DNA from 3 places in the Bacillus daqingensis genome. Region 2 is predicted to be linked to each of the others. Evidence: predicted binding sites of a transcription regulator. Region 2 holds the regulator's gene; each other region holds the start of a gene.
What was found. The regulator LexA, encoded in region 2, represses DNA repair genes until DNA is damaged. The targets are predictions, from matches to a motif close to CGAACATATGTTCG.

Region 1 (5,219 bases), on a different contig from region 2:
AGCCTCCACTGTTTTAGCAACAGGCTGGCCGCCTGCCTCTCTGATTAACGCCTGAATATCGGGCCGTGAGCGATCCGACGCTTCAGCGGCTACAGCTGCGCGCAGCGTCACTTTCCCGTCTTGTATACGAGAAACATCTGCTTGCACGGTATCACCGCTGGGCACTCGCCCTTCAAATACGGCGTTGACCTCTCTGCCTCGGATTTGCACGACCGCTTCTCGCTCGCTGGTCCGTTCCACAATCACAGCTCTTACTGTTTCCCCTTCACGAGGTGCTGGCCGCTGCTCGTGTGAATATTGCTGGAAAGGCTGAATCTCCATATGACCATCCTCCTGCAGTCGGTACTGTGACCGTCTTTTATCTAGTTTCTATATCGGTTAAACATAAGAGCTCTTGAACCAATTCCTTGTTTTACTTGCTCTTCCGTATATCGCTTGACCCTAAAGAACTAGTACGGCAACGAGTTCAGCTACAAAAGCCGTCCGGTTACATCGGACGGCTCAGGCTGTTGTAAAAGTCTTTCAATTTACATATGTATTCGTGTGGTTGTATTTGCCCTCTGCTTACCCCAGCCTGCCGTGGCCTGGCCTTCAGCTATTTCTCAGAGGGCCTGGTATGGAGGGAAGAAAAGCAGGGGAGGATGGCGCGGCTTCACTCGGACTCAGGCTTCTCACGTGAAGCCTTCAAAAGCCGGTCCGGCTCCGCTCGTGTGATCTACCGCGAAAAAACAAAGCTGTAGAGAATCTTCAGACTGCTTGTTGCGCCTTCGCCGGAAACATTGGGGAAACCGCTTTGATTCTAAGAAAACAACGTCACGACTGGCAGAGGCGACTGCTTATTTACGTTTATCATGAATTCGATGATATACTGGCACCTCTATTTAACATCGAAACGTTTCCTCAAGAGGGTTCTATCGGTATGGAAGCCGATCGTGCAGTGCTAACCAGGCATGTGAAACGCACTGCCGGCCGCCGGATTCTCGACTCGTTTTAATCCCTCCAAGAGCGGAGTTCCTTCAGAGCCGACCACTCTCAGGGAAGTGACGAAGAATGGTACCATTTAACACGAGCCCGCCGTGTTAACGTTACCCAAACGACGTTTCGCTTTTAAGCTGCAGGGTGAAAGAGAGTCGAAAGGTTCACTGCCGCTCTGGTTTTGAGCGGTAGTTCATTCGTACGAAGGCAGCATGGGGAGTGAAAACATCTCGTGAAAAGCACTGCCCATATGAATCCATCCCCTTCTAACGTGCTATCTATTAAGTAAATTAGAAGAAGCCTTAAGCAGCAGCCTAAGGCAAATCTCTGTTTACAAGTGAAGATGGACGGCATGCGAACGAATTAATTTGCAGGTAAACTGATGTTGGAACAGCAAGCAGTTTAGACAGTCGATGTGGCACACCTGATTCTATTTGTAATAGCCTCGCCGAACAGCCGTTGGACCGAACCGCTCTTGCAGCTGTCTAACGTGTTCGTCTCGATCCCATTCTTCTTTGTCCTTCTGATAAGAAAACAAATCAAGCTGTTTTACTGCACTGCCTTTTTCAATCAGGTCAATTCCTGTTAAACCTAACAGCCTGACCCTGTCTCCGTTCCAAGATGTCTCCAGCAGCTCTTTGGCGCAGGATTCAATCGTCTGATGGTCGGAAAGTGGATATGGAAGTCTGATGGAACGCTGTATGGTTTCCCACGTACTGTATCTGATTGTAAGCTGCAGACCGGAAGCATAAACGTATTTCTTATGAAGTCGCTGTGCAACTAAATTGGACAGCAGATGAATTACTGGCGCCATATCCTGCAGGCTTACCGCATCTTCCGGAAGCGTGCGCGAATGACCGATACTTTTAAACTCTTCAGCTGATTCCGGATCAACGGGTCTGCTATCAATTCCCCACGCTTTTTCAAACATTCTGCCTCCACTCGAGCCGAACGTGCTTTTCAGCTTATCCTCTCCATAAGCTGCGATATCACCAATTGTTTCAATACTCAGCTGCTTCAGTTTTTCTGCTGTTCTCGCTCCAATTCCATGCATCTCCTCACAGGGCAGCGGCCATAAAAGGCGCTGCACATCCCGCTTTCGCAATACCTTAATACCTAGCGGTTTTTTCCAGTCACTTGCTGTTTTCGCAAGGAATTTGTTAGGTCCAATACCAATGCTGCAAGGAAGCCCCAAAGTATCCAGCACCTCCTGCTGAATTGATTGAGCCACGGCAACAGGATGCTTTCCATATAAGTATTTCGTCATATCCAGGTAGCCTTCATCAATCGATACCGGCTCCACTAAACCTGTTTTACTGCGCAGCACCTCAAAAAATTTTGCAGACATTTCCCGGTACCTTGGAAAGCGCGGCTCTCTGACAAGCAAATCGGGGCATGCCTTCTTAGCTTCCCACAGAGGCACCGGTGGCTTCACGCCCATTTTTTTAGCTTCGTAACTAGCCGTTACAACGATGCCTTTCCTTTTTTTGGCGTTTCCTGCAATAGCAAGCGGCTTGCCTTTTAGCGAAGGGTCATCAGCTGCTTCAACAGAGGCATAAAAGCTGTTCAAATCAATATGAAAAATGATTCGGTGACTCACGCTGACGCCCTCCTTTTCTCTCCATAGTCTCTTTTCATTTTATCAGATTTTGCTCCTGCACCGCTAAACGTTAAGCTACTCTTGCAAAGCTTTTTAGAGCAAAAAAGGCGGTAAAGCATAAACTGTTTTCAGCTATGATATGTATAAACTAACACTCAACTTCCTCCAAAGACGATAAGCCGCAAATAAGCAGGTACGATTCATGAAATTTACAAATTATTCACAACATTTTGTAAACATACGTTCGACCGTGACTATTATCTATGCTATACTACGTATATAGAAAGGTGGTCGATATTGATGAGGGAGCAATTTTATCAATCTCCTGTTCATCAATCGGTTCTTCACCTGGTTACGGAGGCCTTAAAGGAGTTTACGGCCGCCAGGGCGCCTTCACCTACGATTAGACAGCTGGCCCAGCTGATCGGCTGCTCAGAAGAGACGATCTTGGAGTCAATAGAGTTCGGCAGACAGGAATCGATTGGTCTTTTGCAGTGAATGGGATGCCCTTGAATTTGGAAATAGTTAAAAACGGTGCCGGTAATCCGGCACCGTTTTCAGGCTGTTGATAAAGTCAATTTGTTTACATGTTTATTCGATTGATTGACTTTCCCCTCTGTTTACCGAGCCTGCCGTGGGCTTGCCTTCAGCTATTTCTCAGGATAAACCTCTGAGAAAGGATCTTCAGGCTGCGCTAATTCCACGGGCACGCCGGACACAAAGGGAAAATGGATTTGTTTGATGGCGAAAAACGTTCCAATCGCTGGAAGCTGCAGCTTTTTTGGGTGGATACGTTGACGTTCATCCCGATTCGACATCGAAGCGCTGCCTAACGAAAGGTTCCCTCTAGATGGAACAAGCTCGTGTGAATCATCACCAGGGTTTTAACCGGACAGCCAGCTGCTAAATCGGAGGAAACCCGACTCCGAGAGGATCAGAACGAGGCGAAGATCCAGCGCTTCTGACGAAAGGAAGAAGCGGTTAGCTGAGGCCGTTCCCTCCGGAAAGCGAGGGTCCGCAGATGCAGGCAGATGCAAAGTCATTCACCTGAAATGACTTTATCAACACTCTGAAAACGGTACCGGATTACCGGCACCGTTTTTTGTTATGCGTGTGCTGACTGCTTCATCAATGCGTAAGTGAGCTCTGCAAGCTTATACAATTCCTGCTCGGGTATACTTTCAGCTGTTGTGTGAATGTCTTCATACCCTACGCCCAAATTGACAGTCGGGACGCCGTGTCCGGCTATAATATTCGCGTCGCTCCCTCCGCCGCTTTGCTTTAACAAAGGCTCTCTGCCGATTTGTTTAACAGCTTCAACTGCAAATTCAACAACCTCATCCGTTTCAGCCTGTTTAAAGCCCGGATAGACAAATTGAATATCCACATCCACAGTTGTCTGAAAGCGTTCAGCCGCCTTCTCGCATGCCTCTCGCATGGCAGCTGTCTGTGCTTCGAGCTTGGAACGGACGAGTGAACGTGCCTCAGCCTTCAAGTCGACTCGATCGCAAACGATATTTGTCTGGCTTCCGCCTTCAATTCTCCCAATATTTGCAGTTGTTTCCTCATCAATACGCCCAAGCGGCATGCGGCTTACCGCATCAGCAGCAACTTGAATAGCAGATATGCCACGTTCTGGCGCTACACCTGCATGCGCTTTTTGACCATGACATGTAATAAACAATTTTGCCTGATTTGGCGCAGCCGTCACAATGCTTCCTACGGCACCGTCACTGTCGAGTGCATAGCCGAAATCTGCGTTAACCAGCTCCATATCCAATTCCCTGGCGCCTGCTAAACCTGATTCCTCTCCTACCGTAATAATAAACTGTATCGTTCCATGGGCAGCGCCCTCTTCCTTCAGCGTGCGTACGGCTTCAAACATGGCTGCTATACCGGCCTTGTCGTCAGCTCCCAGAACGGTGGTTCCGTCCGAGCGTATAACCCCGTCCTCGACAACAGGCTGAACAGATAATCCTGGTACGACAGTGTCCATGTGAGATGTAAAATAAATTGCTTTCCCATTTGTGTTTCCTTCCAATGTCGCGATCAGATTCCCTGCTCCGTGTCCCGTTCGAGGCTGAGACGAATCCTCTACAACATCCATTCCAATGTCTTGAAGTTTTTGGATGAGTAAATCTGCTATTTCTCTTTCATATTTCGTTTCTGAATCAGTTTGAACCAGCTCTAAAAATTCATCCAGCAATCGTTGTTTATTCACTATCATGTCCTCCTCCAGCTTATGTACGTTTCTGATTGTATCATAAGGTATTAAAGAGGAATATTCCCATGCCTTTTTTCAGGACGCTGTTCCGATTTCACTTCCAGCATACGCAGACTTTGCATCAGCTTCATTCTGGTTTCTCTTGGGTCGATCACATCATCCACCATTCCGTTTGCCGCTGCAATATACGGATTGGCAAATTTCTCGCGATACAGTTCAATCTTTTCAGCTCTTACTGCCTCGGGGTCATCACTGTCCTGGATTTCACGAGCAAAAATCACGTTAGCAGCTCCGTGAGGTCCCATCACAGCAATTTCAGCGTTCGGCCACGCATACACAATATCTGCCCCGATCGATTTGCTGTTCAATGCTACGTACGCACCGCCGTATGCTTTTCGGGTAATGACGGTGATTTTGGGC
Region 2 (5,219 bases):
CAGTTGATCAACGGAAGTGGTCATTGTCATGAATTAACACCCTCACTTTGCGTTTTAATTTACCTTACTCGTTTTATGATATATGTTTCGCACCGGTTAGACAACCAGAAAACGAAACTTTGCACACAATTGTACGTACGTCTGCAGACTGGCGTATCGTTGACAGGCGCGGGTTCAGTCTATTTGTTCATTCAATGAACAAATAGACTGATAAAAAACCATTCCTTTAAAAGAATGGTTTATCTGCTAATGAATAATATTGTTGTTCCGTTTTTCCGCTTTCAGCTTTTCCGGCGTTACATCATTTCCTTCTTCATCAACCACTTTAACAGAGCTCAGTTGATTACGAAAACTGCTGCGAACGTTTTTTAAATATTCCTGGCGCAGCTCTTTTTGTTCTTTTTGTTCTTTGATAGATAAACCGTCTGCCTTAGCTTTTTTAGCTAATAGGTTAATCCGGTCGAGTTTTTCTTTACTGATCACCTGTAACATGCCTCCAATTATAAATAATAGGTTCATTTTACCGGTTCACAGAATCGTTTTCAAGCAGTCTGCTCTCATTCACGTATTCCCGGTACCTTCTGTGAGCAGTAGCTTTGGAAACCGTAAATCCAAGCCCACGCATCATGACTGCAATCTCATGAAACGTCATTCCGTTGTGACGAAGCCGGACGATTTCCTCTACCGGGACCTCCATTTTTTTACGGCCGCCGAGGCGATGCCGTTCCAAATTATTGTGAGGTTTGTAGCCGCCATCAACCGCCTTCTTCATCCCGCGCTTGATCTTCGCATTTTGAAGCTTGCGCTGATATTCTTCGACAAGCGATACAATTTCCAATACCATTGAATCAGTCTCTGAAACTTGCAGCTTCCCATTATCCTTAATGGAATAAACAGTGCAGTCATATTTACGAAGCTGGTGCAGTAGAGCCATCCTGGCATTCCCTCGTCCAAGCCGGGTTTCATCCTGAATAAGCAAACAAGCATCTTCAGTTTCTTTCATTCCCTCCAGGATCGTGAGAATCCCAGGCCTGTCGACGTCATAACCGCTCGCTTCCTCCCGTTCAATTTGTACCGTATTCATTCCCCATTCTTTTGCAGCTGCCGCCAGCTCTTCTTCCTGCCGTGCCAACGAACTTTGCTGTGTTTCTTTTTCAGTGCTTACGCGGCAGTATATAAAAGCATTCACTCTGATGCCACTCCAATCCACTCGCCTGGTACGGTTAATGATTGTCCAGGATAAATTGTTTCATTGTCCAGCTCATTTTCCTGCTTCAGCCAGTATACGGTTTCTTCCAGCTTCATGTCCAGCTCTTCAGACATAGAATCAGCTACAGTCCAAAGTGATTCACCTTCCTTCACCACGTGTTCGCCGTCGGCCGGCATAACAGGATGATCTTCTCCGGTTACCCCGGCTGCTGAGAAAATAGCAGCTGCTGCAAGTAGTGATGTTACTGGTCCTGTGATGTTCCAATGCCTGATCATAACTGTTCGCCCCTTTGTTCGCAGGAATATTTGTTCGTACATTCTATAAACAGCTTACAAGGAACGAACGTTCGTGTCAACATTAAAATAGAACGAACGTTTGCGAAACCTTTGTTCTCATGCTATACTTTTCCATAAGGAAATATAAGCTCGAATGTTTCTAACCTAAAATAATGAGGTGTTTACATGACGAAATTATCCACCCGGCAGCAGGCGATCCTCGATTTTATCCGGGATGAGGTCAAGGATAAAGGCTATCCTCCGTCCGTCAGAGAGATTGGTGAAGCAGTCGGTCTCGCTTCCAGCTCGACCGTTCACGGCCATCTTTCCAGATTAGAAAAAAAAGGCTTTATTCGTCGCGATCCTACAAAGCCGAGAGCGATTGAAGTTATTGGTCAGGAGGGTGACCAGTCTATTGCGCATACCCCGTCCATCTCTGTTCCTGTAATTGGTAAGGTAACGGCCGGGCAGCCGATAACCGCGATTGAAAATGTTGAAGAGTATGTTCCACTTCCGGCTAGTCTCGCACAGGATGAAGAATCGTTTATTCTGGAGATTTCTGGTGATTCCATGATCGAAGCCGGTATATTCGACGGTGATTACGTCGTTGTACGCCAGCAGGCCCATGCGGATAATGGAGATATTGTCGTAGCCATGACCGATGAAAACGAAGCTACTGTCAAACGTTTTTTTAAAGAGAAGGATTATTTCCGCCTTCAGCCGGAAAACGCTTCTCTCGAGCCGATCATCTTAGATTACGTTCAAATTCTCGGTAAGGTTGTCGGGGTGTTCCGCACGCTTCATTAAACGGGAATAACCGATGACTGTACAGCAGCGCCTCCTGAACAATCAGGAGGCGCTGCTGTTTTATGCGGCTAAATTCACAAAAGAAGAGCTGTCCGGATGCGGACAGCTCTTCGCTATTCTTAATACGTCTGGATGTACTGCTCGCGCTCCCAAGGGTGAACCTGGGTGGCAAACATATCCCACTCAATTTCTTTCGCTTCAATGAAGTGTTCCAGAGCATGGCTTCCGAGTGATTTCGTAATCGTCTCGTTTTTTGCCAATGCTTCAATCGCTTCTTTCAGTGATGCAGGAAGCGCCTGGATGCCTTCTGCTTCACGCTCCTGTGCATCCATCGCATAGATATTGCGGTTTGTTTCTTCTGGCGGAGTAAGCTTCTTGCGCACCCCGTCAAGGCCTGCTGCCAGAAGTGCTGCCATTGCCAGATACGGATTAGCTGCAGGGTCTACGCTGCGTACCTCGATACGTGTGGAAAGACCACGTGAAGAAGGAATACGCACGAGCGGTGAACGGTTACGCATGGACCATGCGATGTAGCAAGGTGCTTCATAACCTGGTACGAGTCGTTTGTAGGAGTTAACGGTTGGATTCGTAATGGCAGTAAAAGCATCTGCATGCTTAAGAATACCAGCCAGGAATTGCATAGCTGTTTCACTCATGCCAGTTTCTGTTGACTCATCATAGAATGCATTATCTTTTTCACTGCGGAAAAGAGACATGTTTGCATGCATTCCATTACCATTCACACCGAAAAGCGGCTTTGGCATGAATGTAGCATGCAATCCGTGTTTACGCGCAATTGTTTTAACAACGAGCTTAAACGTCTGGATATTATCAGCTGTTGTAACAGCATCCGCGTATTTGAAGTCAATCTCATGCTGACCAGGTGCTACCTCGTGGTGGGAAGCTTCAATTTCAAAGCCCATATCCTCCAGTTCAAGCACGATGTCGCGTCGGCAGTTCTCCCCAAGGTCTGTAGGCGCAAGGTCAAAATATCCGCCTTTATCATTAAGTTCAAGAGTCGGCTCTCCGTTTTCATCATTTTTAAACAGGAAGAATTCCGGCTCAGGTCCAATATTGAAGTCGGAGAATCCGAGATCTTCTGCTTCTTTAAGTACTTTTTTAAGAATTCCGCGTGGATCACCGGCAAACGGCGTGCGGTCTTTATCCGGGTTGTGAACGTCACAAATCAGACGAGCCACTTTTCCTTTTTCGGGAGTCCAAGGGAATACAACCCACGTTTCAAGGTCCGGATGAAGATACATATCGGATTCTTCAATTCGAACGAAACCTTCGATGGAGGATCCATCAAACATCATCAGATTGTCGAGCGCTTTTGGAAGCTGGTCCACCGGGATTTCAACGTTCTTGATGATTCCCAGCAAATCAGTGAACTGTAGTCGGATAAACTTAACGTTTTCCTCCTCAGCCATTTTCATTATGTCTTTTTTAGTCGTATTGCTCATGTTTATATTCTCCTCCTTCGATAATCTGAACAGCTTCAGGTAATTCTGAAAACTGCGATAGTTGTATCCTACCGAACTTTACGAGTGATGAAAAGGTGATTGTCAGATAATCTAACAGGGAAATTTTCTGACAATCAAAATCGTGGTTCATGTGCTTTTGACTGAAATCATCGCCTTTTATCTCACCTATAATCCATCTTCATCTGTTTTTCTCGTGTTCTCTGCTTATTCCATTTGACACAGCTGCAGCGGCCGCTTCCGTTACTGCTGTTTTTACATGTTCAAACGTGAGCCCGCCCTGGACATATGCTCGGTAAGGCGGTCGCAGCGGCCCGTCAGCTGAAAGCTCAATACTTGCGCCTTGAACAAATGCACCGGCTGCCATAATGACATCGTCGCTGTATCCCGGCATTGGAGAAGGCTGTGGGGTGACATGCGCATCTACTGGGGAATACTGTTGAATTGTTTGGCAGAAGGCCGTCATTTCTTCGGCAGAGTTAAAATGAACAGACTGTATTAAATCTGTGCGCGCTTCACAAGCTTTCGGGTCGACGGTCATCCCTGCTTTTTCGAGAAGAGCTGCCGTGAATACAGCTCCTTTGAGTGCTTCGCCAACAACATGAGGAGCAAGGAAAAAGCCTTGAAACATACCATGCAGGACTCCTGTCGTCGCGCCCCCTTCTGCTCCAATTCCGGGAGCTGCAAGGCGATTTGCACACTTCTTCAGCAACTCATCCCTCCCGCAAATATAACCTCCGGTAAGCGCTAAGCCTCCCCCCGGATTTTTGATCAGCGAACCAGCGATTAAGTCAGCACCTGCGTGGCCCGGTTCTTTATCTTCCACAAATTCACCGTAACAATTATCTACAAACACAATTACATCCGGATAAACGGCTTTTAGCGATCGAATGACCTGCTCCATCTCTTTTATTTTTATGGAAGGACGATCTCCATACCCTCTGGAACGCTGGATTCCGATCACTTTTGTTCGGTCAGTTATCTGCCTTAACACTTCATTAACATCAATGCTGCCGTTTGTTAACTCAATTTCTCTGTACGATATATTGTAATCCTTAAGAGAACCGCCCCCAGCTTCTCCTTTTAATCCAATCACCTCCTCAAGCGTGTCATAGGGGCGGCCCGTGATATAAAGCAGTTCATCACCAGGCCGCAGCACGCCGAATAAAGCGGTGCTGATCGCATGAGTACCAGAGACAAACTGGCTTCTGACAAGTGCTGATTCAGTAGTAAATACATCGGCATATATTTCTTCGAGCTTATCTCTTCCCGCGTCGTCATACCCATATCCTGTAGACGGCGCAAAATGAAAATCAGACACCTCCGCTTTTCGGAATGCATTTAACACTCGCTTTTGATTTGTTTCTACCGTTTTACCTATTGTGAAAAACCGTTCCAACAAGCTGCGGTGGACAGCTTCACTCATAGCAGTAATCGTAGATCGTT
Region 3 (5,219 bases), 280 kb from region 2:
CCTGGGTGATGCGGAGATCTACGACAGCGCCGGCAAGTGCGGCGGCCTGCTCTTCTGTGATTTGAAATGCAGCAGCCATCCGCCGGTTCATGTCCCGCAGCGCATTGGCGCATGCAATGTTCAGATCCGTATCAAAACCAAAGGTAACGAGTCCGGCAGGAGTTTTTGCGTAGGGCTGGGTGAGCGTCATGTCCGGATGCAGGATGATTTGAATGCTTGCTTTATCCATCGGACACTCGATTGCTGTACCGCTTACTTCTCCATCACCCTGGGCTGCATGGCCGTCGCCGGCGTATAGCATTGCTCCCTCCGTTTCTACGGGGAGAAAAAGGCTGCTGCCTGCTGTCAGCTCCCGGCAGTCAATGTTTCCGCCGGTATAGTAAGGAGGAGGGGTCGGATAGACGTCTCTTCCTCGCGGCTGCAGGGCAATCAATCCAAGAAAAGGCTGCATCGGAACCGTGTAGGAGACGTCTCCTATGTCAGCAGTAGCCGTCGAGGTCTCTCGGTCAAGACGCCAGTCGATCGCCGTCCGATCACCCGTCAGCTGCATGGCCTCGCTCTGCCAAGTGCCGGCTCCGCCACCCCAGCTCCGTCCATACCAGCCGGTTTCAAGCTTTTGGATACGTACTTCGACCGTCATGCCGGGGGATGCTCCTTGAATCTCGATCGGACCGATAACCGGATGCTTTGGATCGGCTTCTTCTGCAGCCGGTCGAAGCGTTCGTACTGCTTTTCCCGGTTCAGGGCTGTATCCCCATTCGATATCTGGTGTTTGAAATGTAATGGTGTCCTCTGAGGCAGCTGTCAGAACAGGATCGTAGTCCCGGCTGAACGAGCCGCGCAGCACACTTTGACTCAAAGGAATCGTATGATGCATCATGCAGGTCAACTCCTTTTGTGAAATGTTCTCTGTGAGCATGACACAGCCGTTCGCATTTGCAAAGTATTATGCATACGTTACCCGAATCAGTTGTTCCGGCTTTAACTCGGTTCCTTCTATATAAATACGTTTTTCGCTAAGGACGGGAACACCGACTGCACTGTAGACGGCGCCATCTTCCCAAAAAAGAAGCTCGACTTCGAACCCTTGAAAAGAAGCGGTATGAAGCCGTTCTCCGAAAAGGGCCCAGTCTTCAGAGGTGAGGGAGGGCGGCGGTGTGCGTTTCTGCAGTTCCGCCCGCTTTTTCAAGGCAGCCGTATGCTCGTGCAGCATCATACGGCTGCCTTCCCACATTAAATTTCCTCGCTTTAAATAACGATCTTTCATTTAAAGTGACCTCCAATTCGCTGCGCTCTCTCTTGAAACTGGGAAGCAGGCAGCTTGGAGGAAGCCCGCCTGACGGCATGTTTGCCGAACCGGTCGTGGAGCCGGTCAGTCATGTAGCCGAGCTCCCGGGAAGCAAGCTGTTTGCCGGGATCCCGAAATAGATTCAGCTGGATACAGCCATCGGGCGAAAGTCCGGAAAGAGACACATGAATCCGGCGGACGGGAAAGCCGGACCAGAAGCGGCGGAGCAGGGAAGCGGCAGCTGCGAAGACGGCCGAAGCGGCGCTGGAAGGTTCCTGCATGGAGATGCTGCGGTGAAAGCCGCCGGCTGGACCGGAAGCCCCGCAGGAAACAGTTATTCCTGCTTTCAACTCCCGACGGGCCCTGCTGCAGACTTCATCGCACAGCTCGAGCAGCACGAGTTCAATGTCTTCCAGACGAACGTACTCAGCCGGCAGTGTCATCCCGTTGCCGATCGCTTTCTGACCGGAAAAGGTCTCGGTGGTAACCGGAGAATGATCAACGCCCTGTGCATTCATCCACAGCACCTGACCGTGAATGCCCCATCTTGAGCGGACTTCTTCAGGTTTCAGTGCGGCAAAGTCGCCAATGGTCTGAAGACCGCGCATTCGGAGGTGGCGGCTCATTTTCGCGCCGGCCCGGAACAGCTTTTCGACCGGAAGAGGCCAGAGCCTGGATTCTACATCGTCTGACGTGAGCCGGGCCTGGCCGCTGCTGCTCTTCTTTGCAAACAAATCACACGCCATCTTAGCAAGCACTTTATTGTCGCCGATCCCGACACGTGCATAGACTCCCGTTTCCTGATAAACAGCTTCCTGAACGGCAGCAGCCGTCTTCTCCGGCGAACCGAAGAGGCGAATGGATCCGGATACATCCATAAACTGCTCGTCAATACTGTAAGGTTCCACTTGATCAGTAAACGTTTCAAAAATATCGGTGATTCGCAGGGACCAGTCGAGATAGTCCTGCATGTGCGGGGGGACAATGCGCACGTTCGGGCACTTCAGCCTTGCGTCACGGAGGCGCTCTCCATTTGTAATACCAGCCTGCTTGGCTTCCGGACTTGCAGCAAGAATAACGCCGGAGGGGCGCGAAGGAGCACCTGACACAACAAGCGGCGTCCCGAGGGCAAGTCCATACTTCTGCTGTTCCACTGAGGCGAAAAACGATTGCATATCGATAAGAAAAATAGTCTGGTTCATGTGACAGCCCTCCTGATGGAATCACTATGTTTATCTTACTCTGAACGGAAAAGCAGGTCAAGAACACATGTTCGCTTATTTATTTCCGCTTTTTGGTGATTATCAAACCTGATTTGATTCAAAAAAACAGGTATGGGAGCAAATAACAGATGTAATCGATTTCATGAGCTTATTGATGTGCATATGCGATAATACTCTTTAAAATAGGAGGAGCAGAAAGCTCAGAGCGTTTTGAGAAAGCAGAGCCGGCAAAAATGCAAAGAAGCCGGCTACAGCTGACTCGTCTTCTCTGCAGTGTACTGCTATGATAAAGAGCGTTAAAACAGACTGGACGTCTGCATAAATGAATCAGGAGGAACAGAACTATGTTTTGGATTCAGTTCGCGGTCGTTCTGGCCGCTATCGTAATAGGAGCACGAATCGGGGGTATCGGCCTCGGCGTCATGGGCGGGGTCGGCCTTGCCATTTTGACGTTTGGTTTCGGTCTGGAGCCGACGTCGCCGCCGATTGATGTCATGCTGATGATTGTGGCGGTTATCACAGCGGCCGGTGCCCTGCAGGCCTCTGGCGGTATGGATTATCTGATCGGGCTTGCGGAGAAAATCCTGCGCAAAAACCCGCAGCGCATCACATTTATGGCTCCGGTAGTCACCTATTTCTTCACCTTTTTTGCTGGAACCGGGCACGTCGCCTACACGCTGCTTCCCGTTATTTCTGAAGTTGCACAGGAATCGAAAGTACGGCCGGAGCGACCGATGTCCATCGCTGTCATTGCTTCGCAGCAGGCGATCACAGCCAGCCCGATTTCAGCTGCAACCGTTGCCTTAGTAGCTCTGCTGGCGCCGTTCGACATTACGCTCTTTCAAATTCTTGCCGTAACCATTCCGGCAACCTTTACAGCGATTATGATTTCTGCTTTCGTGATTCGGAAGCGGGGAGCTGAGCTGGAGGACGACCCGGAATATCAAAAGCGCGTGAAAGAAGGGCTGCGTCCTGCCGCAGTGAGAGAAAATACCGCAGAGGTAACAACCGTATCAAAGCTTTCGGTCTGGCTGTTTCTGGCTGCTGCGATGCTGATCGTTCTGCTTGGAAGTATTCCGGAGCTTAGACCTTCCTTTGCGGTAGACGGCGAAATGGAGCCGCTGTCGATGCCGTATACGATTCAAATCATTATGCTGACAGTTGCTGCAATCATCATTCTGGCAGGGAAAGTTAATGTGAATAAACTGGCAGAGGGAAGCGTGTTTCGTGCAGGAATTGTAGCTGTCGTTGCGATATTCGGGATTGCCTGGATGGGGGATACGTTCTTCCAGGCGAATATGGATCAAATTGAACCAGCGGTGCAGGGAATGGTGGAAACGGCCCCGTGGATCTTTGCATTTGCTCTGTTCTTCATGTCGATATTCCTGAACAGCCAGGCGGCTACAGTCAGCGCGCTGATGCCGCTTGCAGTAGGATTAGGCATCAACCCGCTGTTTCTGATTGCCATGTTCCCGGCAGTAAATGGCTATTTCTTTATTCCGAACTACGGTCCGCTTATTGCCGCAATCAACTTTGACCGCACCGGAACAACCAAAATCGGAAATTATGTATTTAACCACAGCTTTATGATTCCGGGACTGGTTGCGATTATTAGTGCCGTTGCATTAGGGTTTGCCTTTACGGCATTGTTCTAAAGCAAGTAAAACAAAAGAAGCCGTCCAGGCCGAGAGGCTGGGCGGCTTCTGTTTTAGCGGTAGAAAAGGTCTACCACGTATTTTCAGTAAAAAGACGGCGTACGCCGCTCACCTGCATCTGCTCAAACGGTGCACGTCCTCCGACAGAAAAAGTGACAGCGTGCTTCATCGTGAGGCTACGGTGGAGATAAACCGTAATTCCATCGACATCAAACTGGTGATAAGCTTCCTTGTTCTCCGGCTCCGCGTGGGAAATATCATGATCAATCAGAATCCGTTTGTTTTTAATCAATCCCGGAAATACAAACGGATCAACCGTGACGACACCGCCCTGTTTCAGCAGCCATTGACGCGTACGCGTATTCATACGAACATCCATACAGTACAACCCTCCATAAACAAATATTTCTGGCGGCGGGAACCGGAGAACCCGCCTGATGCCAACAGAAAATCATGACGCATCACGTTTTTCCTGACCCAAATATAAACCGTATGAAGAGGGTAGGTAAATAAACCTGAATACTCAGATTTGGGAACAGTCAATCGTTAATAGACTCTTTTTAAATCCTTTTATTGTAAATTAGAAGAAAACGGTTTCCGCGCTGTCAGAAACGCCTTTGTGCTACAATAAAACAGGTCTCAGATAAGAGGATATAAAGGAGTGATTAGGATGAAAGTCATAAATATCGGAAGCAGCCCGCTTCAGGCAGGGGAAGTAGCCCTGGGATGTATGCGGATGGCAGGGTTGAGCACAAAGGACGCAGACGCCGTCATTCGTACAAGTCTCGAAGAGGGAGTTACGCTGTTTGACCACGCGGACATCTACGGAGGGGGAGCCTCTGAGGAAGTGTTCGGCAGAGCAGTGGATTTGAAAGGCGCGGATCGGGATAAACTGATTCTTCAATCAAAATGCGGAATCCGCAGCGGCTTTTATGATTTTTCCAAAGAGCACATCGTGACATCCGTTGAAAAGATTTTAAAACGGCTTGGAGCAGAGAACCTCGATATTCTCGTCCTGCATCGGCCGGACGTGCTGATGGAGCCTGAAGAGGT

Region 1: the regulator LexA is predicted to act here: its motif matches at 2,809-2,822, upstream of ACFO4L_RS15855 (DNA polymerase IV).
Region 3: the regulator LexA is predicted to act here: its motif matches at 2,551-2,564, upstream of ACFO4L_RS02250 (DNA polymerase IV).

What each region holds. Positions count from the first base shown of each region.
Region 1 is NZ_JBHSGK010000021.1:71,004-76,222, forward strand. It holds gene ACFO4L_RS15850 (hypothetical protein) at 1-321, opposite strand, end outside; gene ACFO4L_RS15855 (DNA polymerase IV) at 1,406-2,575, opposite strand; gene ACFO4L_RS15860 (hypothetical protein) at 2,876-3,073, shown strand; gene ACFO4L_RS15865 (M20/M25/M40 family metallo-hydrolase) at 3,681-4,799, opposite strand; gene ACFO4L_RS15870 (acyl-CoA carboxylase subunit beta) at 4,847-5,219, opposite strand, start outside.
Region 2 is NZ_JBHSGK010000003.1:482,275-487,493, reverse strand. It holds gene tkt (transketolase) at 1-24, opposite strand, end outside; gene ACFO4L_RS03715 (DUF896 domain-containing protein) at 247-483, opposite strand; gene ACFO4L_RS03710 (YneB family resolvase-like protein) at 521-1,189, opposite strand; gene yneA (cell division suppressor protein YneA) at 1,186-1,485, opposite strand; gene lexA (transcriptional repressor LexA) at 1,672-2,292, shown strand; gene glnA (type I glutamate--ammonia ligase) at 2,412-3,755, opposite strand; gene ACFO4L_RS03690 (methionine gamma-lyase family protein) at 3,955-5,199, opposite strand.
Region 3 is NZ_JBHSGK010000003.1:200,294-205,512, forward strand. It holds gene ACFO4L_RS02240 (acetamidase/formamidase family protein) at 1-880, opposite strand, end outside; gene ACFO4L_RS02245 (YolD-like family protein) at 947-1,267, opposite strand; gene ACFO4L_RS02250 (DNA polymerase IV) at 1,264-2,490, opposite strand; gene ACFO4L_RS02255 (anaerobic C4-dicarboxylate transporter family protein) at 2,856-4,166, shown strand; gene ACFO4L_RS02260 (hypothetical protein) at 4,237-4,545, opposite strand; gene ACFO4L_RS02265 (aldo/keto reductase) at 4,837-5,219, shown strand, end outside.